4 regions of the Streptomyces sp. NPDC087901 genome follow, and region 2 is predicted to be linked to each of the others. Evidence: riboswitches for the same ligand, from Rfam matches in the RefSeq annotation. Region 2 holds a riboswitch; each other region holds the start of a gene.
The links. Region 2 has a riboswitch for thiamine pyrophosphate ahead of ACIOEW_RS09250 (purine-cytosine permease family protein). Riboswitches for the same ligand answer to the same signal wherever they lie in the genome.
Positions count from the first base shown of each region.

Region 1: it holds a riboswitch for thiamine pyrophosphate, as region 2 does, so the genes downstream of both, thiO (glycine oxidase ThiO) here and ACIOEW_RS09250 (purine-cytosine permease family protein) in region 2, are expected to answer to the same signal.
Region 3: it holds a riboswitch for thiamine pyrophosphate, as region 2 does, so the genes downstream of both, thiC (phosphomethylpyrimidine synthase ThiC) here and ACIOEW_RS09250 (purine-cytosine permease family protein) in region 2, are expected to answer to the same signal.
Region 4: it holds a riboswitch for thiamine pyrophosphate, as region 2 does, so the genes downstream of both, ACIOEW_RS21610 (thiamine ABC transporter substrate binding subunit) here and ACIOEW_RS09250 (purine-cytosine permease family protein) in region 2, are expected to answer to the same signal.

Region 1 is NZ_JBIUUC010000001.1:986,510-993,834, forward strand. It holds gene ACIOEW_RS04385 (deoxyribonuclease IV) at 1-446, opposite strand, end outside; gene pknB (Stk1 family PASTA domain-containing Ser/Thr kinase) at 453-2,372, opposite strand; gene ACIOEW_RS04395 (thiazole synthase) at 2,545-3,339, opposite strand; gene thiS (sulfur carrier protein ThiS) at 3,342-3,560, opposite strand; gene thiO (glycine oxidase ThiO) at 3,557-4,738, opposite strand; TPP riboswitch at 4,736-4,848, opposite strand; gene ACIOEW_RS04410 (FAD-dependent oxidoreductase) at 5,063-6,244, shown strand; gene ACIOEW_RS04415 (Rv2175c family DNA-binding protein) at 6,314-6,679, shown strand; gene thiE (thiamine phosphate synthase) at 6,779-7,325, shown strand, end outside.
Region 2 is NZ_JBIUUC010000002.1:860,105-867,429, reverse strand. It holds gene ACIOEW_RS09270 (ABC transporter permease) at 1-728, opposite strand, end outside; gene ACIOEW_RS09265 (sulfatase-like hydrolase/transferase) at 725-2,212, opposite strand; gene ACIOEW_RS09260 (ROK family transcriptional regulator) at 2,429-3,673, shown strand; gene ACIOEW_RS09255 (formylglycine-generating enzyme family protein) at 3,670-4,632, shown strand; TPP riboswitch at 4,677-4,770, shown strand; gene ACIOEW_RS09250 (purine-cytosine permease family protein) at 4,760-6,160, shown strand; gene ACIOEW_RS09245 (dienelactone hydrolase family protein) at 6,245-6,979, opposite strand; tRNA gene ACIOEW_RS09240 (tRNA-Pro) at 7,150-7,223, opposite strand; gene ACIOEW_RS09235 (ATP-binding protein) at 7,273-7,325, opposite strand, start outside.
Region 3 is NZ_JBIUUC010000004.1:178,746-186,070, forward strand. It holds gene ACIOEW_RS14525 (LacI family DNA-binding transcriptional regulator) at 1-985, shown strand, start outside; gene ACIOEW_RS14530 (metallophosphoesterase) at 1,159-2,217, shown strand; gene ACIOEW_RS14535 (hypothetical protein) at 2,399-3,223, shown strand; gene thiC (phosphomethylpyrimidine synthase ThiC) at 3,327-5,102, opposite strand; TPP riboswitch at 5,095-5,228, opposite strand; gene ACIOEW_RS14545 (YibE/F family protein) at 5,300-6,631, shown strand; gene ACIOEW_RS14550 (SsgA family sporulation/cell division regulator) at 6,712-7,149, opposite strand; gene ACIOEW_RS14555 (IclR family transcriptional regulator) at 7,251-7,325, opposite strand, start outside.
Region 4 is NZ_JBIUUC010000006.1:306,195-313,519, reverse strand. It holds gene ACIOEW_RS21625 (Rossmann fold nucleotide-binding protein) at 1-208, shown strand, start outside; gene ACIOEW_RS21620 (ABC transporter ATP-binding protein) at 220-1,245, opposite strand; gene ACIOEW_RS21615 (ABC transporter permease) at 1,248-2,861, opposite strand; gene ACIOEW_RS21610 (thiamine ABC transporter substrate binding subunit) at 2,948-4,051, opposite strand; TPP riboswitch at 4,132-4,248, opposite strand; gene rlmN (23S rRNA (adenine(2503)-C(2))-methyltransferase RlmN) at 4,290-5,396, opposite strand; gene ACIOEW_RS21600 (phosphatidate cytidylyltransferase) at 5,501-6,586, opposite strand; gene frr (ribosome recycling factor) at 6,586-7,143, opposite strand; gene pyrH (UMP kinase) at 7,313-7,325, opposite strand, start outside.

The DNA of each region.
Region 1 (7,325 bases), on a different contig from region 2:
GTCGACTCGAGCAGCAGGAAAGGGTCGTCGTCGTGGGTCAGCTCGTCCAGCAACGGCCGCATGTGAGTACGCACCTGCGCCAGCGCCTCCTCGCGCGGCCGGCCGTTGGTCGCCGAACCGGTGTGCACCACGACGCCCAGGGCGCCGATCTCGCGGGCCCGGCGCAGGGAGTGGCGCAGGGACTCCACGGACTTCTCCACGGTCGCCGGGGTGTGCGAGCCGAAGTTGATCAGGTACGGGGCGTGGACGTACGCGGGCATGGACTCGGCGGCGCACTCGGTGCGGAACAACTCGTCCTGCACCGGGTTCCCGGCCGGGGTCGCCCAGCCGCGCGGATTGGCGACGAAGACCTGGACGGCCTCCGCACCCATCTCACGGGCGTAGGGCAGGCCGACCTTGGCGAGGCCGCCGGCCACCGGGATGTGGCCGCCGACAGGGTTGCGCATACGGATCTAGAGCCCCTTGGTCTTGATGGTGATGGTGCTGCCCTCGGGAGCCTGGTCGCCGCCGTCGACGGACTGGCTCGCGATGGTGTCGCTGAAGGAGAGGAACGGGCGGTCGACCTTGACCTCGAAGCCCGCGTCCTCCAGCTCGCTGCGGGCGTCGTCGACGTCCTTGCCGGTGACGTCCGGCACGTCGATCATCTGCGGGCCCTCGGAGACCGTCAGCGTGATGGTGTCGCCCTCGGCGGCCTCCTCGCCCTCGGCAGGGGACTGGCGAGCGATGTCGCCGGCGTCCTCGGGGGAGTTCACCCGGTCCGGCAGCACCTTCGCCTTCAGCCCCTCGTCGTCCAGCGCGGCGGTGGCGTCCTCGACGGAAAGGCCGGTGACGTCGGGGACGTCGACCGGGCTGCCCTTGGAGACGACGATCGCGACCGCGGAGTCCGGGTGGCGCTCGGCGCCCGCCTCGGGTTCCGTACGCACCACCTCGCCGACAGCCACGTCCTCGCTGAACTCCTTGGTGGTCATGCCGGGCACGAGGCCCTTCTTCTCGAGCTGACGTCTGGCCTCGGAGAGCCTGAAGCCCTGGACATCGGGCACCGTCACGATCTCGGGACCGCGCGAGACGACCAGCGCCACCGAGTCATTGCCCCGGATGCGGGCACCCGACTTCGGGTCGCTGCTGATCACCTTGCCGCGGTCGACGGTGTCGCTGTAGGCCCTCCGCACGCCCTTGAGTTCGAGATCGGCCTTCGAGAGCCTCTCCTTGGCCGCCTTCTCGCTCTGGCCCAGCAGCGAGGGGACCCGGGTGAACTGTCCGGAGTTGATGTACCAGACGCCACCGCCGACCCCCAGGACCAGGAGCACGGCGAGGACTGCAGCGATGACACCGCGCCGCGGCGTCCCGCGGAGCCCCGCGCGGCGGCCCGGCGGCTGCGGGGGCAGCTGCGGGGGCATTTCGAGCCGGCTGGTGTGGTGGGCGGTGCCCTGGCCCGGCGGCAGCACCCGGGGGATCACGCTCGTGCGGTCCTCGGCGTCGTCGTGCACCTCGGCCAGGGCCTGCGGCGGCACGGCGTCGAGCTGTGCGTCGGTGAGGCCGGACCGGGCCCGGCGGGACTCGGCGAGCAGCGCCACCGCGTCGAACGGCCGGATCCCGGGGTCACGGGCGGTGGCGCTCGCCACCAGCTCGTCGAGCTCGGCCGCGAGACCGGGGACGACGGCGGAGGGGGCCGGGACGTCCTCGTTGAGGTGCTGGTAGATGACCTGGGCGGCGGATTCCCCGGTGTGCGGCTTGGTGCCCGTGAGCATCTCGTACAGCACGACGCCGCACGCGTACACATCGGCGCGGGTGTCCGCGGTGCCGTGCTCGATCTGCTCGGGGGCGAGATAGGAGACGGTGCCCAGGATGGACCCGGTGGTGTTCGTGACCGAGCCCACGGCCCGGACCAGGCCGAAGTCGGCGACCTTGACCCGGCCGTCGTCGCCTATCAGCACGTTCTCCGGCTTCATGTCCCGGTGGACGAAGCCCGCCCGGTGTGCGGCCCCCAGGGCGGCGAGCACCGGCTCCAGGATGTCCAGCGCGGCCCGCGGCTGCAGAGCGCCCCGCTCGCGCAGTACGTCGCGCAGCGTGCACCCCGCGACGTACTCCATCGCGAGGTAGACGTACTGCGCATGGGCGCCCTGGTCGAAGACCGCGACCACGTTGGGGTGCGCGAGCCGGGCCACCGACTTGGCCTCGCGGATGAAGCGCTCGACGAACGAGGCGTCGGTCGCGAGCGCCGGATGCATCACCTTGAGGGCGAGCACCCGGTCGAGCCGGGTGTCCATGGCCCGGTAGACCGTGGCCATGCCGCCCACGGCGATGCGGGCATCGACGCGGTAGCGGCCGTCGAGCAGCTGCCCGACGAGAGGGTCCTGGAGGGTCGTATCCACGCAGGCGAGTCTACGAGCCACCACGGACACGGCCGACTGGCCGGGGCGATCCCGGGGCCCAACTGCAGCCGAGCCGTGACAGGGACATGCGATCCGCCGCCGTGGCACGGGGCCGGAGCATGCTGTGGCAGGGACATGAGATCCGCCTCACGCACCGGCCGGGCCTCCGGACTCAGAACGCCGGGCGCTCCGGATCCAGCACCGCCCGCCCCTCCGTCGGCGACGACGCCTCGGCGAAGTGGCGGCGGGGAATCCGCCCCGCGCGGTACGCGAGCCGCCCGCCCTCCACCGCGTGGCGCATCGCCGCGGCCATCAGCTCGGGTTCCTGGGCCCGGGTCACCGCCGACGCCAGCATCACGGCCGCACATCCCAGTTCCATGGCGAGCGCCGCGTCCGACGCCGTGCCGGCGCCCGCGTCCAGGATCACCGGGACCCGCGCCTGCTCGACGATCAGCTGGAAGTTGTGCGGGTTCCGGATGCCCAGACCGGAGCCGATGGGGGAGCCGAGCGGCATGATCGCCGCACAGCCCACGTCCTCGAGCTTCCGGGCCAGCACCGGGTCGTCGTTCGTGTACGGCAGCACGGTGAAGCCGTCGTCCACCAGCGTCTCCGCGGCGTCCAGCAGCTCGATGGGGTCGGGCAGCAGGGTGCGCTCGTCCGCCACCACCTCCAGCTTGACCCAGTCGGTGCCGAGCGCCTCGCGGGCGAGCCGGGCGGTGAGCACGGCCTCGCCCGCCGTGAAGCAGCCCGCCGTGTTCGGCAGCACGCGGATGGAGAGCTTCTCCAGTACGGAGAGCACGGAGCCCCGCACGGTCGGGTCGAGCCGGCGCATCGCCACGGTCGTCAGCCCGGTGCCCGAGGCGGTCAGGGACCGCTCCAGCACGTCCAGGCTGGGCGCCCCGCCCGTTCCCATGATCAGCCGGGAGCCGAGGACGGTGCCGCCGAGGGTGAAGACGTCGTCGGACATGGTCAGCCTCCCTGGACCGCGGTGAGGACCTCGACCCGGTCGCCGTCGGTGAGCGCGGCAGCGGGCCACTGGCCGCGCGGCACGACGGTCTCGTTCAGGGCGGCCGCGACGCCCGAGGACGCGCTGGTCAGCGAGGCGACCAGGGTGTCCAGGGTGGTGCCCGGCGCGACGGCGAGGGCCTCGCCGTTCACGGAGACGGAAAGGGTGGTGGGCTCGGTCATGCGGGCTGCTCCTGAGGTACGGGGGCGGCGGCGGGCGAGAAGCGGCCGGCGGAGAAGGGGCGGGCCACCTCGGGCAGCTCGCCGTCCGCCAGCAGCTGCGCCATGGCGTCCCCGGTGACGGGGGTGAGCAGCACCCCGTTGCGGTGGTGGCCGGTGGCGAGATGGAGGCCGGGCAGCGCGGTGCGGCCGAGCAGCGGGGCGTTGTCGGGGGAGGCGGGGCGCAGACCGGCGCGGGTCTCGGTGAGCGGCAGTTCGGTGATGCCCGGCACCAGTTCGTGCGCGTCGCGCAGCAGCTCGTACACACCGCCCGCCGTGACGGTGGTGTCCCAGCCCATTTCCTCGCTCGTGGCGCCGATGACCAGCTCGCCGTTCTCACGGGGCACGAGATAGACGTGGCTGCCCCGGACCACGGCCCGCAGGGTGCGGGAGAGGAAGGGTGCGTACGTGGTGGGCACGGTCAGCCGCAGCACCTGGCCCTTCACCGGGCGGACCGGGGGCAGGACGTGCTTCGGCACCCCTGCGAGCCGGCCGCTGAGGCTGCCCGCGGCGAGCACCACCTGATCGGCCTCCGGCTGCGTACCGTCGGCCAGTACGGCTCCGGTGGCCCGGTCGCCCGTGACCGAGAGCCGCTCGGCACGTTGGCGGTGGAGGACGACCCCGGCCCGCTCGCACGCCGTCAGCAGTGCGGCGGCCAGCCGGCGCGGGTCGACCTGGTGGTCGCCGTCGACCCGCAGGCCGCCGCGTATGCCCGGTGCGAGCATCGGTTCGAGGCGGCGGCACTCCCGGCCGGTGAGCCACTCCGACTCCAGGCCCGAGCGGCAGTGCAGGGCATGGAGTTCCCGCAGATGGGCGCGGTCGTCGGCGTCCAGTGCGACGGCCAGGGTGCCGCAGGTGCGAAAGCCGATGTCCTGTCCGCTCGCCGCCTCCAGTTCGGCCGCGAACGCCGGATAGCGCGCGGCGGAGGCGACGTTGAGACCGAGCAGCATCTCCTCGCCGTAGTGGAGTTCGGTGACGGCGGCCAGCATCCCCGCCGCGACCTGGGCTGCGCCGCCGCCCGGTTCGGGATCGACGACGGCGGTGGCCAGGCCGCGCTGCGCGGCCCGCCAGGCGGTCACCAGGCCGATGATGCCGCCCCCGATGACGAGGACGTCGGACCCGTTCGTACGGTGTGTGCGCATGGGCGTCCAGCCCCTCCCTTCGCCGGCATGACCCGGATCAGGTTCGTACGGTCGAAGGCCGTCCAGCCTCCCTCTCAGCCCGGTACGACCGGGCTCCCGCGAGTGATGTGCACGGCTACCCTAAACCCCTGCCCCGCGCCCCCGGCAAGGGGAGCCGGTGGTGCCGTGAACGGGGGAAGGGGCGCGGTGGTCCGGTGGCGGCGAACCGGGAAGCACCTTCCTGACGGACCGTCAGTTGCTTAAGGTGGAAGGGTGGACGAGCAGACCGGACAACAGCAGACAGAGCCGCGGCAGAGCCGCCGCGTCGTGATCGCCGGAGCGGGCATGGCGGGCGTACAGACCGCGGTGGCCCTGCGAGAACAGGGCTTCACCGGCCCCGTCACGCTGATCGGCGCCGAACCGCACCAGCCGTACGACCGGCCCCCGCTGTCGAAGGCGGTCCTTCTCGGCAAGGCCGAGGACTCGGCCTTCGACATCGACTTCGAGGCGCTGGACATCACCCTGAGGCTCGGCCTCGACGTGACCGCGCTGCGCGCGGGCGACCACGAACTGGACACCCCGGACGGGCCCGTCCCCTACGACGTCCTGGTTGTCGCCACCGGCGCCGAGCCCCTGATGCTGCCCGGCACCGAGGGCGTCCCGGGCGTCCACCTCCTGCGCACGCTGGACGACGCCGCGCGGCTGCGCCCGGTCCTCGAACAGCGGCACGATGTCGTGGTCGTCGGCGCGGGCTGGATCGGCGCCGAGTTCGCCACCGCGGCCCGCGCGGCCGGCTGCGCGGTCACCGTCGTCGAGGCGGCCGGACGCCCGCTCGCCGGCGCGCTGCCCGCAGAGGTGGCGGCCCCCATGACCGGCTGGTACGCCGAGAGCGGCGCCGCACTCGTCACCGGTGCCCGGGTCGACCGCATCGAAGCCGGTCACGTGGTCCTGGCGGACGGCCGTGAGATCCCGGCGGACGCGGTCGTCGTCGGCATCGGCGCCCGGCCCGCGACCGGCTGGCTGGCCGGATCGGGGATCGAGCTCGGCCCGGACGGATCGGTGACCGCGGACGCGTCCCTGCGCACCTCGCTCCCCGATGTGTACGCGGTCGGGGACTGCGCCTCCTTCCCCTCGGCCAGGTACGGTGAGCGGCTGCTCGTCCACCACTGGGACAACGCCCTCCAGGGGCCGCGGACCGTCGCCGCCGCCGTCACCGCCGCCACCCCGGAGGGCGACGGGCAGCTCCCGGTCTACGACCCCGTGCCCTACTTCTGGTCCGAGCAGTTCGGCCGCTTCGTCCAGTACGCGGGCCACCACGCGGGGGCCGACACCCTGGTGTGGCGAGGCGATCCGGCCGAACCCGCGTGGACGGTGTGCTGGCTGCGCGCCGGGGCGCTCGTCGCCGTACTGGCGGTCGGCCGTCCGCGCGATCTGGCGCAGGGGCGCAAACTCGTCGAATCGGGGGCGGAGCTCGCCCCGGAGCGGGTCGCCGACCCCTCCGTGCCCCTGAAATCGGCCACGCTCTGACGGCGCGTCCGGCCCCCGTACGGGCGGCCCGGGTACCGACTGCCGGTCCGGGATGGCACGCTTGTCCCCGTGACCGAGATTGACGCAAAGATCGATGCTCTCGTCCCTGCCTGGCTCCACCTTCCCGACATCGCCGAAATGTTCGGTGTCGAGGTGACACGCGTGCGCCAGCTGGTCAAGGACGGTCAGCTCATTGCCCTACGACGTGGTGAGAACCGTGCGCTTCAGGTGCCTGCCGCCTTCATCGACGGCGACAAGGTGGTCAAGGGCCTTTCGGGGACCCTGACGCTCCTGAGGGACGACGGCTACTCCGACGCGGAGATGCTGGAATGGCTCTTCACCCCCGACCCGAGCCTGCCGGGCACGCCCGCGCAGGCGCTGAGTGAGAATCGCGGCACGGAGGTGAAGCGCCGCGCCCAGGCGCTCGCCGTCTGACCGACAGCCGCACGGGGGACGCGGGCCGCACGACGCGGCCCGCGTCCCGCGCGGCGCCACCGAACCACCGCCATCGCCTTCCCCGGGGGGAACCGCACCATGTCCACGCCTCGCGCGCTGCTGTCCGACGCCCGGCTCTACCTGTGCACGGACGCCCGCCGGCGCCAGGGTGACCTTCCCGCGTTCCTCGACGCGGTCCTCTCCAGTGGCGTGGACATCATCCAGCTGCGCGACAAGGGCATGGAGGCGGCCGAGGAGCTCGAACACCTCGCGGTCTTCGCCGACGCCTGCAAGCGCCACGGCAAGCTCCTCGCGGTCAACGACCGGGCCGACGTCGCCCACGCCATCGGTTCCGACGTGCTGCACCTGGGCCAGGGCGACCTGCCTGTCCCGGCCGCACGCGCGATCATCGGCGATGACGTGGTCATCGGCCGCTCCACCCATGCCGAGTCCGAGGTCGACGCGGCCGTCGCCGAACCCGGTGTGGACTACTTCTGCACCGGCCCCTGCTGGCCCACGCCGACCAAGCCCGGCCGGCACGCCCCCGGCCTGGATCTCGTCCGCTACGCCGCCTCGCTCGCCCCCGCCCGTCCGTGGTTCGCCATCGGCGGGATCGACGCAGACAACCTCGACGAGGTGCTGGACG
Region 2 (7,325 bases):
TGCATCCGGTAGCCCAGCCCGCCCTGGGCGGCGATGAGTTCGGCGGCGACGACGGTCGCCCAGGAGGCGCCGAGCCCGATCCGCATGCCGACCAGGATGAACGGGGTGGAGGCGGGCACGACGACGCCGAGGAAGACCTGCGGGTCGCGGGCGCCGAGCACCCGGGCCGCGTTGACGAGGGTGACGTCGACGGAGACGACCCCTTGGAAGGTGGAGACGACACAGGACAGGAACGAGGCCAGGAAGATGACGAAGATCTTCGGGGTCTCGTCGATGCCCATGAGGACGATGGCGAGCGGGATGATCGCGAGCGGCGGCACCATGCGGAAGAACTGCAGCCAGGGTTCGATCAGCCTGCGGACGACCGGGTACCAGCCCATGAGGAAGCCGACGGGAATCGCCAGGGCGACACCGAGGACATAGCCGAGGAGTACGCGTTTCAGGCTGGCGCCCGCGTCTTCGAAGAGCGTGCCGTCGGCGATGAGGTCACCTGCGCGGCGGGCCACGGCGACGGGGCCGGGGAAGCCCTCGATGCCGCTGTTGGCGAGCACCACCCAGACCAGCAGCCCCAGCACGGCGGAGGCGAGGCCGAGCAGGGTGTTGGCAACTCGGCCGGTTCCCCGCTTCTTCTTGGTACCGCGCGCGTCCTTCGGGGGCGACGGCTTCGTGCTCCGCGGGCCCGGAGGGCTCGTCCGTTGTTCCTCGACAGCTTCGGTCGGTGTCTTCATGCCACTTCCTCCGCGACGCCGTCGACGTCCGCGGCCCGGTCGCCGCCGATGTCGGCCATGTAGCTCATCCAGGTGTAGGCCGGGTCGCCGCGGCGCAGCAGCTCGCGGTAGAGCCGGACGGTGAGGTCGCGCCGGACCTCCGCGTAGGCGGGCGCTTCGTACACGTTGTGCAGTTCGTGCGGGTCGGTCTCCAGGTCGTACAGCTCGTGCACGCTCTCCGGGTTGTGCACCAGCTTGTGGCGCCGGTCGCGGAGCATGCGCTGGGAGTACGGGAAGTGGTGACCGTGGAACTCGGCGACGATCTCGTCGCGGGTGTCCCCGGAACCGGCCCCGTGCAGCAGGGGCAGCAGGCTGGTGCCGTCGCACAGCTCGGGCACGGGTGCCCCGGCCAGTTCGAGAATGGTCGGGTTGAGGTCGATGAGGGAGGCGAAGTCGTCGCTGACCTGGGCGGGGGCGCCGGGGACTCGGGCGATGCCGGGGATGTTGTAGATGTCCTCGTACATCGCCGGGCCCTTGTCGTTGAGCCGGTGGGCGCCGGTGAACTCGCCGTGGTCGGCGGTGAAGAAGACCGCGGTGTCGTCCCACAGGCCGTGCCCCTTGAGCGCTTCGATCAGCCGGCCGGCCTGGTGGTCGATCATCGTGACGTAGCCCCAGTAGACGGCGATGAGCTTGCGCCAGGCGGCGGCGTCGAAGTCGTCCGAGGACCAGTACGCGCTGTACTGGCGCTGCACCTCGGGCTTCCCGGCGAAGGTCTCGGCCATCGAGGCCGGCAGGGGCACGTCGTCGGGGTCGTACAGGTCGTAGTAGCTGTCCGGGATCAGGTAGGGCAGATGCGGTCCGTACCAGTGGCAGGACAGCATGAACGGTGTGCCGTTCGCCTTCCAGCCGGCGGCGTAGCGGTCGAGCAGGCCGAGCGTGCGGTCGGTGAGGAAGGCCTCGATGGTGGCTTCGGCGGGCTGCTGGAGCCGGCCCGCGATGAGGTGGCCGCGGCCGGTGCCGTTGGCGGCGGTCCCGAAGACGGCCTCGCGTACCGAGAAGGGCGGGAAGCCGTTGTCCTCCAGCCACTTCTCGTACGAGGGGTGGTGTACGGGGTTGAGCGCGCCGGGGAGGTGCTCACCGTCCAGGCCGTAGAACTCCGGGCCGCGCTCACGGCCGATGTGCCACTTTCCGACGTGGCCGACCGAGTAGCCCTGGTCCATCAACTGGCTCCAGAGCATGGGGTCTTCGCCGGAGAGTTCGTCCTTGCTCCCTCCGTTGCGTTCGGGGTTGTTCAGCATGCCGTGGCGAAACGGGTGGAGACCGGTGGCCAGCGAGGCGCGGGCCGGGGTGCAGATCGCGGTCGGGGTGTAGAAGCGGTCGAAGCGGGTTCCCTCGGCCGCAAGGGCGTCCAGGGCCGGGGTGTCGACGAGCGGGTTGCCGTAACAGCCCAGGGTGTCGACCCGGTGCTGGTCGGTCATCAGGAACAGGACGTTGCGCGGGGCCACTCGGTGCCGCCCTTTCGGTGGTCGCTCACGGTGCTGCCGGGGAGCCGGGGGAGCCGGCCGACACGCCGTCAGGTGACTTCCCGACGCGTGCCGGTGCAGGCAATTGACCGGAACTGTAGGGATGCCGAGTTTTTTACGTCAACCCTCGGGAATAAACATCTCGTGAATTCGTCCCGGACGTTGACAGAAACCCCTTGACCGATCGACCATGCGTCCATGACGGAACGCACCGATGCACTCCAGCGCCTGCGCAGGGCCAACGAGGCCGCCGTACTCGGCGAGCTCCGCAGGTCTGGCGCGCTGAGCCGCGGCGAGCTGAAGGCACGGGTCGGTCTCTCCCGCACCACCCTGTTCGCGATCGTCTCCGATCTGCTCGAACGCAAGGCCGTCGTCGAGCAGCAGGCCCCCGACCCCGAGCAGCCGCGCGGCCGCGGCAGGCCGGCCCTGGAGATCTCACTCAACTCCCGTGGCGCCGAGCTGATCGGCATCGATCTCCAGCGCCACCACATCCACGTGGTCGTGGCCAACTGTGCCCATGAGATCGTCGGCCGCCACAGCGCGCCCGTCCCGGCGGACAGCGGCGCGGCCGAACGCGCCGCGCAGGCGATCCGCGCCGTCGAGGACCTGGTGCGGCGCGAGAACATCAGCCTCGCCCCCGTCGCGGGCATCGGCCTCGGCCTTCCCGGCTTCGTACAGAACCCCGCCTCCGGCGACCCGCACACCATGACCCCGTTCGCCGGCCATGTCGCCGAGGAGCTGGGCCGGCACTTCGACGCCCCCGTGCTCACCGACAACAACTCGCGGCTCGCGGCTCTCGCAGAGGTGACCTGGGGGGCGGCGCGCGGGATCGAGAACGCCGTCTATCTGCGCTGGTCGGAAGGGGTCGGTGGCGGACTCGTGGTCAACGGCTCGCTGGTCCACGGCGCCCATGGCACCGCCGGGGAGATCGGCCACACCAGCTGCGACCCCGAGGGAAAGCCCTGCCACTGCGGTGGCCGGGGCTGTCTGGAGGGCCTCATCTCCGTCCCCGCCCTGCTCGCCGCCTGCGCCGATCGCGGAGTGACGGCCGCGGACACCGCGGAGCTGATCGCGCTCGCAGCCGGGGGCCAGCCGGACACCGCGGAGGTGTTCCGGAGCGCGGCCGTCGTCGCGGGACGGGTGCTCGCGGCCCTCGCCGCCCAGGTCGACCCCGAGTGCATCGTCGTCTACGGGGAGCCGGCGTCCCTCGACGCTCTCGTCCTCACACCGATCCGCGAGCAGCTCGCCGCGCTGTCCCTGCCGTCCGCGCCTCGCACCATCGAGGTGCGCGGATCCACCCTCGGCTCCGAGGCGGCCGCACTCGGCGGGGTGGCCCTGCTGCTGCGTACCACCGGCCAGGACCTCGCGGAACTGCTCGACCGCCCGGCCCCGGGTACGGATGCCGGGGGCGGCCGGCCGCTCGACGGGGGGATCTCACGGTGAACGTCTGCTGCGGGCCCGCCCGCGAGAACACCGCGCCGGCGACCACTCCCCCGGCAAACTTCCCCGTCCCCGCGCGCCGCCCCGCCGACCTGCTCCGCGGCACGGTGGCAGTACCCGGCGGTCCGTTCCTCATGGGCGGCGAGGACGAGGACGCGTTCCCGGCGGACGGCGAGGGGCCGGTACGGGAGGTGACCGTCGCCCCGTTCCGCATCGACGCGGCCGCCGTCACCAACGCCCGCTTCGCCGTCTTCGTCAAGGCCACCGGTTACCGCACCGAGGCCGAACTCATCGGCTGGTCCTATGTGTTCGGCTCATTCGTCCCACAGGAGGCCCGGCACGCCGTACTGCCGGGCACCGTGCCCGGCGCCCCCTGGTGGCGTGCGGTCACCGGAGCGCACTGGCGCGCCCCGGAGGGGCCGGGCACCTCGATCGGCGACCGCCGTGACCACCCGGTGGTCCACATGTCGTGGCACGACGCGACGGCGTACGCCCGCTGGGCCGGCAAGCGGCTGCCCACCGAGGCCGAGTGGGAGAAGGCCGCCCGCGGCGAACTCGTCCGGGCCCGCTTCCCGTGGGGCGACGAGCTGACCCCGAACGGCCGGCACCGCTGCAACATCTGGCAGGGCGACTTCCCCGTACGCAACACCCGCGAGGACGGCTTCGCGGGCACCGCTCCCGCCAAGGCGTACGCCCCCAACGGCTTCGGGCTCTACAACGCCTCGGGCAATGTCTGGGAGTGGTGCGCCGACCGGTTCAGCGCCGACTGGCACGCCGAGGCCCGCCCGGAGACCCGCTCGGACCCGGCCGGGCCGCCGCACGGCGAGAGCCGGGTGCTGCGCGGTGGCTCGTACCTGTGCCACCGCTCGTACTGCAACCGCTACCGGATCGCCGCCCGCACCTCCAACACCCCCGACAGCACGACGGGCCACGGCGGGTTCCGCTGCGCGGTCACCGTCTGACCCCCCGCATCGCGATCCGCGCACATCCGGCTATCCTGGCCGCCGCACCGGACACGGGGTGCCCCTCGAGGGGCTGAGAACACACCCGTCGAACCTGAACCAGTTAGCACTGGCGGAGGGATGTCTCATGTCATTGCCGTATGCCCAGGACCAGCGCGCGGCGGCCGAAGCACGGCCCGCGTTCGACGGACGCATGCCCACCGCCTCCGGCGACCTGCGCATCGAGGCGCACGGCATAGCCCCCGTGCCCGAGGACCGCCGTTACGGCGGCCCCGGACGGCTGTTCACCGTCTGGTTCGCTCCCAACCTGACCATGACCGGGGTCTTCACCGGCACGGTCGGCATCGCGCTGGGCCTGGACTTCACCACTGCGCTCGTCGCCGTCGTGCTCGGCACGCTCGTGGGCGCCGTGCCCACCGCGTATCTGGGCACCTGGGGCAGCCAGACCGGCGCCGGTCAACTCCCGCTCGCACGGCTGGCGTTCGGCCGCGGTGTCGTACTTCCCGGCGCACTGCAGTGGCTGTCGTCCATCGCCTGGGACGCGCTGATCGGCCTGTTCGGCGGGGACGCGCTGGCCCAGCTGTGCGGCTGGCCGTTCTGGCTCGGCGTGCTGGTCATGATGGCCGCCCAGGGCGCACTCGGCGTCCTGGGGTACGAGGTGATCCACCGGCTCCAGACGGTGATGACGTTCGCTCTTGCCGCCGCCTTCATCGTGCTCGCCACGAAGCTCCTGCACGGCGTCCACCCCGCCGCCACCGGCTCGGCGCACGGCGCCGACCGGGCGGGCGCGTTCGTCCTGACGTGCACCATCGCACTGAGCCTCGCACTTTCCTGGGCCCCGTACGCCAGTGACTTCAGCCGCTATCTGCCGCGCACCGCCTCCCGGCCGCGCATGTTCTGGTGCACGCTGCTCGGCATCAGTGTCTCCTTCGTGGCGGTCCAGGCCCTCGGCCTGTGGGGTGCGTCCGTCTTCACCGATCAGACCGCGCGCGGCATCGACACGCTGCTCGGCGGGGGCGCTCTCGGAGCGTTCGGGCTGCTAGCCGTGGCCCTCGCCGCGCTGTGCAGCAACGCCATGAACGACTACAGCGGATCGCTGGCGTTGCAGACCATGGGGGTCCGCCTGCCGCGCCCCGCCGCCGCGGCACTCGCCGCCGTACTCGGTTTCCCCCTCGTGCTGTGGATGCATGCGGCCGACACCACGACACGTTTCCAGAACGTCCTGCTTCTCGTCGGCTACTGGATCCCCGCATTCGTCGCGATCGTCGCCGTCGACTGGACCGTCCGGGCGAGGACCCGCAACGGTTCCCCCGTCGACCTGGCCGCCGAGAGCTCCCGCCCCCAGCCGTGGTGGCCGGCACTGACCGCCTTCACCCTCGGCTTCGCAGCGGCGATACCGTTCATGAGCACCAGCCTGTACGTGGGTCCGGCCGCCGACGCGCTGCACGGGGCGGACCTCGCCTACGGCGTGGCGTTCCTCGTGGCCCTGGCGGTCTACGCACCCCTACGGCTGCGCCACCGGCCCTGACGGGGCATGACATTCCACTGCAGGGCCGGCTCCGCAGCCGCGGGCTTCAGGTCCGGTTTCGGCGCCGTTTTCGGGGCCGGATCCTCAGCCCTCGGCCAGGGTGCGGCCGAGGAGGGGCAGCAGGCGGTCCCAATGGCGTTGCAGCGCGGCAGGGTCGAAGGCATCGGTATCGGACATGGTGAAGCCGTGCACCGTGCCGGGGTAGATCTCGGAGGTGTAGGCGACACCCGCGGCGTCCAGGACCTTGTCGAGCTCGCCGAGAGTCTCGGGAGTCATGTCCGTCCCGGCGTGGCCGAAGTAGACCTCGCCGGTGAGACGGCTCAGGCTGTCGGGCCCGTCGGCTCCCACGGGGCCGTGGAATCCGGCGACAGCGGCCACCTGGCCGGGATGGGCCGCGGCGGTGCGCACTGCCAGCAGGCCGCCTACGCAGTAGCCGGTCACCGCGACCGGTCCGGCGACGACCTCGGGCCGGGTGGTGAGAAACCCGAGGTAGGCGTCGGCGTCGCTCAGGGCACGTTCGACGGTGTGCGCCTCGATCAAGGGCATCAGCTGCTCGAACAGCTTCGCCCGGGCCTCGTCTCCGATGTGCTCGGGGAGTTCGATCACCGGCGCCGGGCCGTTCCGGTAGAAGATGTTGGGGACGAGCACGTAGTACCCGTGCTCAGCCAGTTCGCGGGCCATCTCCCGCAGCGCGGGCCGGATCCCGAAGCCGTCCGAGTACATCAGGACACCTGGGAACCGCTCGCCGCCGTCGGGGAAGGCGGCGAAAGCGTCGGCCCGGCCGGCCGCAGTGGGAATGTGCAACGTCTTGATGGGCATGAGTTCTCCTGTCGTGGTTGACGTGTCGAGCCGTGATCAGCACGACAGGAGGCGGAGCCCGCCCGGACCGCGAAGACGGTCGGGAACGGTCGGGAAAGGCGTCGCGAAAATGATCAAGGGGCCGTTTCAGATTGCTCTGAAACGGCCCCTTGATCTACGACTCTTTCAAGTCGGGACGACAGGATTTGAACCTGCGACCCCTTGACCCCCAGTCAAGTGCGCTACCAAGCTGCGCCACGTCCCGCTGTCAGTCCCCCGGACCTGCCGGGCGGCTGCGCAGGACAAACATTACCTCACTCCGAGGACCGGATCGACGCCCGTGCCTGCTGGGCGCGAGTTGCCAGCC
Region 3 (7,325 bases), on a different contig from region 2:
GCTCAACGGCAAGGGCAGGCTCCCGGACGCCACCCGCAGCCATGTCCGCGAGGTCGCCGAGCGCCTGGGCTATCGCCCTTCCGCCGCGGCCCGAACGCTCCGTACCGGCAAGTCGGGCCTGATCGGCCTGACCGTGACGACCTACGGGGATGAACCTTTCACCTTCACCGAATTCGCGTACTTCGCCGAGATGGCCAGAGCCGCCACCTCCGCCGCACTCGCCCGCGGCTATGCCCTCGTGATCCTTCCCGCCACCTCGCGCCACGACGTCTGGTCGAACGTCGCGCTGGACGGCACCGTCGTCATCGACCCCTCCGACCAGGACCCGGTGGTCACCGAACTCGTACGCCAGGGGCTGCCCGTCGTCTCCGACGGCCGGCCGGCCGGGACCCTGCCGGTCACCGCATGGGTCGACAACGACCACCGGGCAGCCGTCCTCGACCTCCTCGACCACCTCGCCGCCGCCGGCGCCCGCCGCATCGGACTGCTCACCGGCACCACCACCGACACCTACACCCGGCTGTCCACCACCGCGTACCTCCACTGGTGCGAGCGCGTCGGCCAGGATCCGGTGTACGAGTCCTACCCCGCCCACGACCCGTGCGCGGGCGCGGTGGCAGCCGACCGCCTGCTGGCCCGTCCGGACCGCCCGGACGCCGTGTACGGCCTCTTCGACCCCAATGGCACGGATCTGCTGGCGGCCGCCCGCCGGTACGGCCTGCGCGTCCCGGAGGACCTGCTCCTGGTCTGCTGCAGCGAGTCCACCGTCTACGCGACGACCGAGCCGCCCATCACCACGCTTTCACTCAAACCGCGCCGCATCGGTACGGCGGTCGTCCAGCTGCTCATCGACGCCATCGAAGGGGTCGACCAGGACGGACCGGTGGAACAGGTCATACCGACGGAACTCATCGTCCGGACCTCCTCGCAACGCCGCCCGCCACGCACGACGGTCAGCGCGCCACGCTCCCCGACAGGGGATTGATCAGGCCAATTGGGACTAATCGACCGATGAACCTGGCGTGCGCGCGGATTCACCACCCCTGGTGCGTCACAGAGCACGATCCTCATTCCTATGATGGGCGCACGACACCGCGGACCACCCCGACCAGCAGGGCCCGTCAGGTGTACGGCGGCACGACGGTGGTGGAGGGGTCGATGACACAGGGGGCCGGTCAGGAACCCGTGGTGCGGACGGCGACGTTGCGCGACTTCCGCGTACCGCCCTATGCGCAGTCCCCTGCGCCGCCCGCCCCACCGCACCCGGGCAACGCCTTCCCGGGGGGCGAGCCGCCCGAGGGGTACACGCCGACCGCACGCGACCTCCCCGTGATCAACCGCGAGGACACCGTCCAGGTCCGCGCCGTGCCCGACCCGCGGCCCGCCCAGGAGCCGGGTCTCGGACCGCTGTACGTCGTCGGTGACGTCCACGGCTATCTGGACGAGCTCCTCGCCGCCCTCGCCGAGCAGGACCTGATCGACTCCGAGGGCAGCTGGGCCGCGGGTCATGCCCGGCTCTGGTTCCTCGGCGACTTCACCGACCGGGGACCCGACGGAATCGGCGTCATCGACCTCGTGATGCGGCTGTCCGCCGAGGCCGCGGCCGCCGGCGGCTACTGCAAGGCCCTGATGGGCAACCACGAGCTGCTGCTCATCGGTGCCAAGCGGTTCGGCGACACCCCGGTCAACTCCGGTGCCGGCACCGCCACCTTCCAGGCCGCCTGGCTGCTCAACGGCGGCCAGAAGACCGACATGGAGCGGCTCCAGGACGTCCACCTCCAGTGGATGTCCCGACTCGACGCCGTCGTCGAGGAGGACGAGCACCTCCTGATGCACTCGGACACGACGGCGTACCTCGACTACGGCTCCACCATCGAGGACGTCAACGACACGGTGCACGCCATTCTCACGCGGAACGACGCCGATGAATGCTGGGACCTCTTCCGCAAGCTGACCAAACGGTTCGCCTTCCGCGACGAATCTGGTCCGCAGGCCGTGCAGGAGCTCATGGCGGCCTACGGCGGCCGACGCGTCGTCCATGGTCACAGCCCCATTCCCTACCTTCTGGGCGAGGTGGGTTCCGAGGACGGCGAGGACAGGTCGGGCCCGCTGGTGGACGGACCGCACGTGTACGCGGACGGGCTCGCCATCGCCATGGACGGCGGAGTGACCATGGCCGGAAAGCTACTGGTCGTCAAACTCCCGCTGCATGACTGACGTTCTTCGGGGAAGACGCATCCAGACCTGAATACGCGGACCACTGGGCCTATTTCCGGAAACCCCCTGTCACCCCGTGCCGTGGGCGCTCTACCATCGGCGTATCAGTAGCAGGCTCTCCTCCGTTTCCGCCCGACTGCCCGGTTCGAGCGGGCACACAGGCCCTACGGAGCATCGGGGGATGCACATGAACAGCGCTCCGCACCTGCTGACCGAGGACCGCCCCGAGTACGAGCGGATCCTCGACGACGCACTGCGTCACGCCCATGAACGACCAGATCTGGCCGCTGTCGGCGAACGGCTCAATCCGGTGCAGCTGCGCACCATGGCGATGGCTGCCACGGCGCTGATCACAGCGGCTGCGGCCACCGAGTACGAGCACTACGTGAAGGCTCGCGAAGAGATCCGCGCCGCTGCCGCCGGCACGGACGAAGACGGTGAACCCGACACCGGCCCGGCCGGCGCGCACCAGTCGGGCGCCGGCATAGGAGTCGTCATCACCGTGCTGGCTCCGGTGCTGGCAGGCACCGCCGCGGTGATCTTCCTGCTCATCGGCTACATCCTCAAGGCGCTCGACCCGCCTCCCTCGTTCGCGCGCAGCATGGTCGGCGCGGGCTGGTTCTTCGCGGCGGCGACCGCGGCCGCCATCCTCGTAGCCGCCGTCGCCCTCCTCATCACGGCCTTGCGCAACGGCTCGACATCGGTGGCCGCCGAGGAACAGGGCGAGGAACTGCCGGAGGATGTGGCACGAGCCAGGGAGGCCTGGCGCCACGCCCTGCTGGAACGCGGCATCCTGCCGTTCCTGCGGGACGCGCTCGCCGACCCCGGGGCCGCCCCGGCCGCGCGCATCCCGCACCGCTCGGCCAACCGCATCCCGAAGATCGGCTACAGCAGGCCGGACTTCTCCAGTCCGGACGACGGTCCCGCCGCCGCGCCCCGCCCGACGTTCACCAGTCCGGACTTCACCAGCCCCGACTTCGGCGGCCCGGAACACGAGCTGGACTGACGGCCCCGCACCCGGGAAGACCCGTCACCGACCCCGGGTGTCCCGGGCCCGGACAGCAGGGCGCGGGGCCGTTCGCGCCCTGCTCGGTTACGCCCGCCAGGCCCTAGTCCGCGATGGGCAGATAGACCCGGTTGCCCGCCGCCGCGAACTCCTTGGACTTCTCCGTCATCCCCTCCTCGATCTCCGCCTGCGAACCTCCGTGCTCACGCCGGATGTCCTGGGAGATCTTCATCGAGCAGAACTTCGGGCCGCACATCGAGCAGAAGTGCGCCGTCTTCGCCGGCTCGGCAGGCAGCGTCTCGTCGTGGAACTCCCTTGCCGTGTCCGGGTCGAGGGCCAGGTTGAACTGATCCTCCCAGCGGAACTCGAACCGGGCGTCCGACAACGCGTCATCCCAGTCCTGCGCTCCCGGATGCCCCTTGGCCAGGTCCGCCGCATGGGCCGCGATCTTGTAGGTGATGACCCCGGTCTTCACGTCGTCACGGTTGGGCAGACCGAGGTGCTCCTTGGGCGTCACGTAGCAGAGCATCGCCGTCCCCCACCAGGCGATCATCGCGGCTCCGATACCCGAGGTGATGTGGTCGTACGCCGGAGCCACATCGGTCGTCAGCGGGCCGAGCGTGTAGAACGGCGCCTCCTCGCAGATCTCCTGCTGGAGGTCGATGTTCTCCTTGATCTTGTGCATCGGTACGTGCCCCGGGCCCTCGATCATGGTCTGGACACCGAACCGCTTCGCGACGGTGTTCAGTTCGCCGAGCGTACGCAGCTCCGCGAACTGCGCCTCGTCGTTGGCGTCCGCGATCGAACCGGGCCGCAGCCCGTCGCCCAGGGAGTACGTCACGTCGTACGAGGCGAGGATCTCGCAGAGCTCCTCGAAGTTCTCGTAGAGGAACGACTCCTTGTGGTGCGCGAGGCACCACGCCGCCATGATCGAGCCGCCCCGGGAGACGATGCCGGTCTTGCGACGGGCCGTCAGCGGCACGTACGGCAGGCGCACGCCGGCGTGAACCGTCATGTAGTCGACACCCTGTTCGGCCTGCTCGATGACGGTGTCCTTGTAGATCTCCCAGGTCAGCTCCTCCGCCCTGCCGTCGACCTTCTCCAGGGCCTGGTAGAGCGGAACGGTGCCGATCGGAACGGGGGAGTTGCGAAGAACCCACTCACGGGTGGTGTGGATGTTGCGGCCGGTGGACAGATCCATGACTGTGTCGGCGCCCCACTTGGTCGCCCAGGTCATCTTGTCCACCTCCTCCTCGATGGAGGACGAGACCGCGGAGTTGCCGATGTTGGCGTTCACCTTCACCAGGAACCGCTTGCCGATGATCATCGGCTCGATCTCCGGGTGGTTGACGTTGGCCGGCAGAACGGCCCGGCCGGCCGCGATCTCGTCGCGCACCACCTCGGGCTCGACGTTCTCCCGGATCGCGACGTACTCCATCTCCGGGGTGACCTCGCCCCGGCGGGCGTACGCGAGCTGGGTGACGGGCCGGCCGTCCCGGCTGCGCCGTGGCTGGCGGGGGCGACCGGGGAAGACCGCGTCCAGGTTGCGCAGTCCCCCACGCGGTGAGGTGTGCTTGAGCCCGTCGTCCTCGGGGCGCACGGGACGTCCCGTGTACTCCTCGGTGTCGCCGCGGGCGATGATCCAGTTCTCCCGCAGAGGTGCCAGTCCGCGGCGGACATCAGTCTCCGTCGATGGATCGGTGTACGGCCCCGACGTGTCGTACAGCGTCACGTCCCTGCCGTTGGTGAGGTGCACCTGACGGACCGGCACCCGGAGGTCCGGGCGTGAGCCCTGGACGTATCCCTTGTGCCATCCGATGGACTTCCCGGCCTCGTCGTTCTGGTTCGAGGCAGGCGTGCGTGCGTCCGATGTGGTCATGAGACCTACTCCCTACGCCGGCATTACCCGGTAACAGGTTCGGCGGTCGGCGCAGCCTGTCCCGTACGGACGTACGGAGATCAGCGCCCTCTCAGCCCGGTGCTCCGAGCTCCCGCGTGTGCAAAGGTGCCACCACGCTAGCGCCCCCATGGGCAAGCTGAACAGAGGACCCCTTCCCTTCTTGCGATGATCGCCCGGTGACGTCCCCTCATAACGACTCCGAACCGCAGGGCCATCAGCACGCGCACTCGCACAGCCACGGCCCCGCCGCTCCCGTCTCCGGCCATCTGCGCAAGGTGATCGCCGCCGTGCTGATCCCGTTCGCGGCCGCGGTCGTCGTCGGGCTCGTGGTCCTCTGGCCCGGTGGTGCGCCGGCGCACGAGCGCACAGGTGTCGGTTTCGACCGGCAGACCCAGCAGGGCAAGGTGGCGAACGTCGGCAAGGTCGACTGCGCGGACGTGAACGCCTCGCAGATCCCGGTCAGCAGTGAGACATCGCCGCCTACGGGCGAGCCGGCCGGCGGCGATCGCCTCTGCGAGAAGGCCACCGTCGAGGTGACGAGCGGCCAGGACAAAGGCCGCACATTCATTGAGGTCGTCCAGCCGGACGCGCCCCGACAACTACGGAAGGGACAGGGGGTGGTGGTCGCGCACGCCCCCGACGCACCCCACGATCTCCAGTACTCCGTGACCGATGTGAACCGGAAGTTCCCGTTGCTGCTGCTGGCCGGGATCTTCGCCCTGGTCGTGGTGGCCGTGGGCAGAATGCGCGGGGTCATGGCGCTGGTGGCGCTCGCCCTGTCGTTCGCCGTCCTGACCCTGTTCATCCTTCCGGCCATCCTGCAGGGCTCGAACCCGCTGGTCGTGGCAGTCGTCGGGGCCGGCGCCATCATGCTGATCGCGCTCTACATCTGCCACGGGCTGACCGCCCGCACCTCGGTCGCCGTCATCGGCACCCTGATCTCACTGCTGCTGATCGGTCTGCTCGGCTCGCTCTTCATCGGCTGGGCGAGCCTGAGCGGGAACACCGACGACAACACCGGCCTCATCCACGGCCTGTATCCGCACATCGACATGAGCGGACTGCTGCTGGCCGGCGTCATCATCGGTTCCCTGGGAGTGCTCGACGACGTGACGGTCACCCAGACCTCGGCGGTCTGGGAACTTCACCAGGCGGACCCGACGATGAGTGCGAAGGAGCTCTACCGGGCAGGGATCAGAATCGGGCGCGACCACATCGCCTCGGTGGTCAACACCCTGGTGCTCGCCTATGCGGGCGCCGCGCTTCCACTCCTGCTGCTGTTCTCGATCGCCCAGAGCAGCATGGGGACGGTGGCCAACAGCGAGCTGGTGGCGGAGGAGATCGTGCGCACACTGATCGGCTCGATCGGACTGGTCGCCTCGGTGCCGGTGACCACCGCGCTCGCGGCGCTGGTCGTCTCCGCGGACCGCACCGGGCTCGCCGCGGATTCCGGTGCTCCGGCACCCGTACGGAGCGGCAGGGGACGTCGTCGTCGGGCGAAGGCCTGAGTGCCCGGACACGGAGAGCGATTCACCCGTTCGGCAGGTGTGCTGTTCGACCGGCATACGGGCCATGGGCACGGCCCTCGTCAGCCGGCGTTCTGTTCCTCGGCCAGAATCCGCCCCAGCGCTTCTTCCAGATTGCCCTCGAAGTCACCCAGCGTGCACTCCTGCCCGAGCGGCACGAGCTTGTCCGTCCGGTCGAGAAACGCCACGAGAGGCGCCGTGCCGGCCCGGAACAGCGCACGGTCAGCCCCCACCTGGAGCCGGATGTGGACGTCGGACAGCCCTTCGGGCTCCGTCGGCCCGATGTGCACATCGCCGTCACCACTGGGGCTGTTGAGACCGTCGAGCAGCAGCTCACGGCCGAAAGCCCAGGTGACGGGGGCGTCGCCGGGCAGATGGAAGGTCATCCGGATCGCGTACGGATCGCACACTTCGTACCGGAGCTCCACCGGGATCCGGAAAGAGAGCTCCTCGGAAACGAGGAAGCTCATCATGACCTCAGCTTGAACCGACTCGCGCATCGTTCAACCCCGCAGTAGATGAATCTGGCCAGGAATGATCCCCCATGGCCCTATTGACGCCATCGTGGTGCACCCGATAGCAGATCACAAGGAGTGATTTTTCAGATACTGATAGAGAACACGAACGAACGCAAGAGGCTGGCCACTTCGCCACGTAGTCGTTCGACTGCGGGGAG
Region 4 (7,325 bases), on a different contig from region 2:
CTTCGACAGCACCACTCCGAACTACTACGGGTCACGCGGTGAGCCGTCCCCGATGGTGCTGGTCGGCCGTGATCACTGGACGCGGGAGCTACCCGCGTGGCCGCTGCTCCGGGCCCTCGCGGCGGGCCGGCCGATGGAGTCGCGCATCGCACTCGTCGACACGGTGGAGGAAGCGCCCGAGGCGCTCGCGCGACTGTCGTCGACGTAGGACGCGGCCGGTCAGAAGACGGCCGGCAGCACGACGCTCTCCGCCGCGGCAAAGGTCACGCCGACCTGCGCGCCCTCGTCCGGAGTGCTGTTCAGCGGACACTCCGCGTCCAGGACCGGGCCGTGCTCGGGGCGCAGCTTCACCGCGACGTGGTTGCCGCGGAAGGTGCGGGCGCCCACGGTGCAGCGCAGCCCGTCCTGCGGGCCGCCGATCAGGACGCCGGCCGGACGCACCAGCAGATCGCAGGCCCCCTGCGGTGAACCGGCCGGCACCGGCACCTTGCCCCAGTCCGTGTCCGCCGCCTCGCCGGTGACCGTCGCCTCCACCACGTTGTCGAAGCCGAGGAAGCGGGCGACGAAGGCGGAGGCCGGGCGCTGCCAGACCTCCAGGGGGGTGCCCACCTGGGCGATGCGTCCGTCGCGCATCACGACGACCCGGTCGGCCAGCGCGAAGGCCTCGCCCTGGTCGTGCGTGACGGCGAGCACCGTCGTGCCCAACCGGGCGAAGAGCGTGCGCAGTTCGACGACGAGGCGTTCACGCAGGCTGCGGTCCAGCTGGCCGAGCGGTTCGTCCAGCATCAGCAGCTTCGGCCGGGGCGCGAGTGCCCGGGCGAGGGCGACGCGCTGCTGCTCGCCGCCCGAGAGCGCGGCCACGGCGCGGCGCTCGGCGCCGGGGAGCCCCACCAGGTCGAGCAGTCCGGTGACCTTGCGCTCCTGCTCACCCCGGCTCACGCCATGCATCCGCAGCCCGAAGGCGACGTTGGCGCCGACGTCCCGGTGCGGGAACAGCTGGTGATCCTGGAACATCAGGCCGAGCCCCCGCCGGTGCACCGGCACCCCGTCCTGGTCCGCTCCGTCGAGCAGCACCCGGCCGCCGTCCAGGCTCTGAAGTCCGGCGACCACCCGCAGCAGCGTCGACTTCCCGCTGCCGCTCGGCCCCAGCACACAGACGATCTCGTGGTCTGCGACCTCCAGGTCCACCGCCTCCAGCGCCGTCCGCTCGCCGAATCGCACTGTGGCCGATTCGAGTGTCAGCATCTCTAGAACTCCCCGGATCGGTCGGTGCGGATACGTTCGAGGAGCAGCAGCGACACCGCGCACACGAGCATCAGAATGGTGCTGAGGGCCATCGCCTGTCCGTAGTTGAGCTCCCCGGACCGCCCCAGGAGCCGGGCGACGGCCACCGGCAGCGTCGGGTTGTCCGGCCGCGCGATGAACACGGTGGCCCCGAACTCACCGAGCGACACGGCGAACGCGAAGCCGGCGGCGACCAGCAGCGCCCGGCGCACCAGCGGCAGGTCCACCTCGCGCCAGGCCCGCAAGGGCGAGGCGCCCAGCACCGCGGCGGCCTCGCGCAGCCGGCCGTCCACCGCTCTCAGGACCGGCAGCATCGTGCGTACGACGAACGGCACTCCGACCAGCGCCTGGGCGAGCGGCACCAGGATCCAGGAGGTCCGCAGGTCCAGCGGCGGTTCGTCGAGGGTGATCAGGAAGCCGAAGCCGACGGTGACGGCGGAGACCCCGAGCGGCAGCATCAGCAGCGCGTCGAAGCCCCGGACGAGCCGGCCCGCCTTCCGGGTCAGGGCAGCCGCGGCCAGTCCGCCGACGACCAGCGCGATTGCTGTCGCGACCAGGGCGTACCGCATCGAGTTCCAGATCGCTTCGATCGGCGCGACCAGGAAGGTACCGCTGTTGGCCTCCGCCGATCCGAGGGCGCGGTAGTACGCGAATCCGTGGCCGCCGGACACGTCGAGCGAGCGCTCCACCAGGACGGCGAGCGGCAGCAGAATCAGTACCAGTACGGTCAGCAGCACGCCGCCGAGAAGCGCCCACTGTCCCGCGCCGCGCGGCCTGCGGGCGGTCTGCGCCGGGTCGACCAGCTTCAGCGCGGTCTCCCTGCGCCGTACGGTCCAGGCGTGCACGGCGAGGATGGCGCCGACCGCGGCGAACTGCACCAGGGTCAGGACGGCGGCCGTGGGCAGGGCCAGCAGCTGCGCGGTCTGCCGGTAGATCTCCACCTCCAGCGTGGAGAACCCGGGGCCGCCGAGGATCTGGACGACGCCGAAGGAGGTGAAGGTGAAAAGGAAGACCATCAGCGCGGCAGCGGCCACCGCAGGGGCGAGCGCCGGAAGGGTGACACGGCGCCAAGCGGCGAAACGCCCCGCACCGAGAACCCGTGCGGCCTCCTCCTGCCGCGGGTCGAGCTGCGACCACAGTCCGCCGACGGTGCGGACGACGACGGCGTAGTTGAAGAAGACATGGGCCAGCAGGATCGCCCACACCGTGGTGTCGAGCCGTACGCCCCACAGCTCGTCGAGGAACCCGCCGCGGCCCAGCAGCGCGAGGAACGCGGTGCCGACGACAACGGTCGGCAGGACGAACGGCACGGTCACGATCGCCCGCAGCAGCTGCTTGCCCGGGAAGTCGAACCGGGCGAACACATAGGCGCCCGGCAGGGCGATCAGCAGGGTCAGGGCGGTCGAGGCGAGCGCCTGCCAGAGGGTGAACCAGAGGACGTCCTGGATGTCCGGCCGGCTCAGCACCTCGCCGAACCGTCCGAACTGCCACACCCCACCGTCCTTGAGTCCGCGTCCGACGATCGCGACGACGGGGTAGGCGAAGAACAGCGCGAAGAACGCGACGGGCACGGCCATCAGGCCGAGCCGCACCGCGCCCCCGCGCAGCGACCGGGCGCGCGCGGCCTTCCCGCGCGCGCCCGGTCCGCGTACGGGAGTCTTCGCTACTTCACTACGAGCGAGGACCATGACTGGACCCACTGCTCGCGGTTCTTGGCGATCTCGTCCGGGGCGACGGTCGTCGGCTTGTCGACCGTGGCGCCGAACTCCGTGAAGAGGTCCGGCACCTTCGCGCCCTTGGTGACCGGGCTGACGAACATGTTGAGCGGCATGTCCTCCTGGAACTTCTTGCCGATCAGGAAGTCCAGCAGGGCCTTGCCGCCCGCCTCGTTCTTCGCGCCGTCGAGCAGGCCGGCGAACTCGATCTGGCGGAAGCACGTCGCGGTGGCGACCCCGGTCGGGGCGGTCTTCGGCTGCGGGTCCGCGTACAGCACCTCGACGGGCGGGCTGGAGGCGTAGCTGACGACGAGCGGCCGGTCGGCCTTGGCCTTCTTGCCGCCGGCGGAGCCGGAGAACTCCTCGTTGTACGCCTGCTCCCAGCCGTCGACGACCTTGACGCCGTTGTCCTTCAGCTTCTTCCAGTAGTCCTGGTAGCCGTCCTCGCCATAGGTGGCGACGGTGCCGAGGAGGAAGCCGAGGCCCGGCGAGGAGGTCGCGGCGTTCTCGGTGACGAGGAGGTTCTTGTACGCGGGCTTCGCCAGGTCGTCGAAGGACTGCGGCGGCGCGAGCTTCCTGTCGGCGAAGTACTTCTTGTCGTAGTTGACGCAGATGTCGCCGGTGTCGATCGGGGTGACCCGGTGCTTCGAAGCGTCCAGCTGAACGTCGGCCGCGACCTGGTCGACCCCCTTCGCCTTGTACGAGGTGAACAGGCCGTTGTCGAGGGCGCGCGAGAGCAGGGTGTTGTCGACGCCGAAGAACACATCGCCTCGGGGCGATCCCTTGGTCAGGATCTCCTGGTTGAGGGCGGCGCCCGCGTCCCCGCTCTTCAGCACCTTGACGGTGTAGCCGGTCTCCCGGGTGAACTCCTTCAGCACGTCCTTGGAGGCGTTGAAGGAATCGTGGCTGACGAGGGTGACGGTCTTGGAGCCGGTGCCCTTGGTACCGCCGGTGCCGGCGGCCGAGTCGTCGGAGCTTCCGCATCCGGCGAGCGCGGTCGCGCCGAGCGCGGCGGCGACGGCCGTCACCGCGATCTTCTTGGTGGTGTTCATGTGATTCCTCCTGGGATGACCAGGAAGAGACGCGGCCCTGCCCGCACCGGCGAAAACCGGAAGCGGGCAGGGCGCAACAGCTTGAGTAAGGTCCGAACTTCCTACCCGGAATGACCCGGGCGAGGTTCAGAGGGTCTGCGGCCAACCTGTTCCTGGTGCCGCACTCTCAGCGCTGTGGCGCTCCCCTGTCGGAATATGAAGTTGATTTCGAGCCCAGGCTACACGCCCGGTTCCGGCCTCAGCGCTCGGATGCCGCCAGCTGTCCGCAGGCCCCGTCGATCTCCTGGCCGCGGGTGTCCCGGACGGTCACCGGCACCCCGTGGGCGGCGATCGCCTCGACGAAGGCCTTCTCGTCCTCGGGCCGCGAGGCGGTCCACTTCGAGCCGGGCGTCGGATTCAGCGGGATCAGGTTGACGTGGACCCGCTTGCCCTTGAGGAGCCGGCCCAGCCGGTCGCCCCGCCAAGCCTGGTCGTTGATGTCGCGGATCAGCGCGTACTCGATGGAGATGCGGCGGCCGGACTTCTCCGCGTACTCCCACGCGGCGTCCAGTACCTCGCGCACCTTCCACCGGGTGTTCACCGGCACAAGGGTGTCGCGCAGCTCGTCGTCCGGGGCGTGCAGCGAGACGGCGAGGCGGCACTTGAAGCCCTCGTCGGCGAAACGGAGCATCGCGGGGACGAGACCGACGGTGGAGACCGTGATCCCGCGCTGCGAGAGACCCAGCCCGTCGGGCTCGGGGTCGGTCAGCCGGCGGATCGCGCCGACCACACGGTTGTAGTTGGCGAGCGGCTCACCCATGCCCATGAAGACGATGTTGGAGAGCCGGGCCGGGCCGCCGGGGACCTCTCCGTCGCGCAGCGCGCGCATGCCGTCCACGATCTGGTGGACGATCTCGGCGGTCGACAGGTTGCGGTCGAGACCTGCCTGTCCGGTGGCGCAGAACGGGCAGTTCATGCCGCAGCCGGCCTGCGAGGAGATGCACATCGTGACGCGCTCGGGGTAGCGCATCAGGACGGACTCGACCAGCGTCCCGTCGTGCAGCTTCCACAGCGTCTTGCGGGTGGTGTCGTCGTCGCAGCTGATGTGCCGGACCACGGACATCAGATCGGGGAACAACGCCTCGGCGAGCTTGTCCCGCGATCCGGCCGGGATGTTGGTCCACTCCGACGGGTCGTGCGCGTACCGCGCGAAGTAGTGCTGCGAGAGCTGCTGGGCGCGGAAGGGCTTCTCGCCGGTCGCGGCGACGGCTTCCTTGCGCTCGGCGGGCGTGAGGTCGGCGAGGTGCCGCGGCGGCTTCTTGGCTCCGCGGGGCGCGACGAAAGTGAGTTCTCCGGGCTTAGGCATGGTTCATCCAGTGTCGCAGACAGAACAGTGAGGGCCCGCCGCCCTGTGGACAACGGACCCTCACTCGTAAAACAGCAGGTCAGAAGCGGTGACCCGCTCGCTTGTCAGCCGGAGCCGACGAAAATCACCAGGAGCAGCCAGACCACCGGCGCGGTCGGCAGGAGCGAGTCGAGCCGGTCCATGATGCCGCCGTGCCCGGGCAGCAGCGTGCCCATGTCCTTGATCCCGAGATCTCTCTTGATCATGGACTCGCCCAGGTCGCCCAGGGTGGCGCTGGCAGCGACCGCGAGGCCGAGCAGCAGCCCCTGCCACCAGGTGCCGTCGTCGATCATGAACTGCATGCACAGCGCTCCGGCCACCATCGCGAAGGCCACGGCTCCGAACAGGCCCTCGCGGGTCTTTCCGGGGCTGATGCGCGGTGCCAGCTTGTTCTTGCCGAACCGCCAGCCGACGGCGTACGCACCCGTGTCGCTGACCACGGTCAGCAGCAGGAAGGTCAGAACCCGCTGGGGTCCGTCGTCGGCGGTCAGGAGCATGGCCACGAAGGTCGCCAGGAACGGCACGTAGAACGCGGCGAAGACTCCGGCCGTGACGTCCCTGAGGTAGCCCTCCGGCGGCTCGGTCATCCGCCAGACGAGCACCGCCAGGGCGGTCAGCGCCATGGCGATCCAGGCGCCCTCGGCGCCCCGCGCGTAACCGGCCACGACCATGGCCGCGCCACCGATCGCGAGTGGCACGAGCGGCGCCTTGATGCCCTTGCGCTCCTCCAGCCGGGAAGTGAGCTCCCAGAGGCCCACGACGACGGCGACCACGACCACGCCGACGAAGACGGCCTTGACGATGAAGAGCGACGCAGCGACGACGGCCCCGAGCCCCAGGCCGACCCCTATGGCGGCTCCCAGATCACGGCCCGCACGCTTCTTCTGCGGGGGTGGTGGCGCGGTGGACATGGGCTCCTGCGGCTTCTCGTCGCGGAACAGGGGGCCGCCGCTCAGGCGCCCGGCCCCCTGGTCCCGGTCATCACGGTCGTCAGCGTCTCTACCTGCGTCGGGAACGTCCGGCACGATGGGCATGGGCCGAGTCTGCTGGGCGTCATGCACATCGTATGCAGGACCCGCCGGAGCGGCCCGCATCTCGGGCGCAGCCCGGTGGCCGGCGCCCTGCGGGGCGCCCCAGGAAGAGTCGTTCATCAGACTTCGAGCAGCTCGGCTTCCTTGTGCTTCAGCAGCTCGTCCACCTGCGCGACGTACTTCGCGGTGGTGTCGTCGAGCTCCTTCTCGGCGCGGCGCACCTCGTCCTCGCCGGACTCCTTGTCCTTGACCAGCTTGTCGAGCGTCTCCTTGGCCTTGCGGCGGACGGCCCGGATCGAGATCTTGGAGTCCTCGGCCTTGGTCTTCGCGACCTTGATGTAGTCGCGACGGCGCTCTTCGGTGAGGTCGGGGAAGTTCACCCGGATGATATTGCCGTCGTTGCTCGGGTTGACGCCGAGGTCCGAGTCGCGGATGGCCTGCTCGATGTTGCGCAGCGCGGTCTTGTCGAACGGCGTCACAACGGCCATACGAGGCTCGGGCACCGAGAACGAGGCCAGCTGGTTGATCGGGGTCAGCGCACCGTAGTAGTCGGCGACGATCTTGTTGAACATCGCCGGGTGCGCACGGCCGGTACGGATCGCGGCGAAGTCCTCTTTCGCGACGACGACGGCCTTCTCCATCTTCTCCTCGGCCTCGAGGAGGGTTTCTTCGATCACCACGTGCTCCTGCGTGTCTTGAGTGGGCCCGGCGTGCTCGGGCCCGGCGGGTCCTGCGTCGCGTCCTCACCTGCACGGTGTCCGACCGGCAGGCCGTTGTCCATCTTTCGGGGCCGTCCCGTGGGCCCCCGGAACCTCACCGGGTCGCCCCGGTGGAGTCCCCCGGTTGTCAGCTCCGGGTG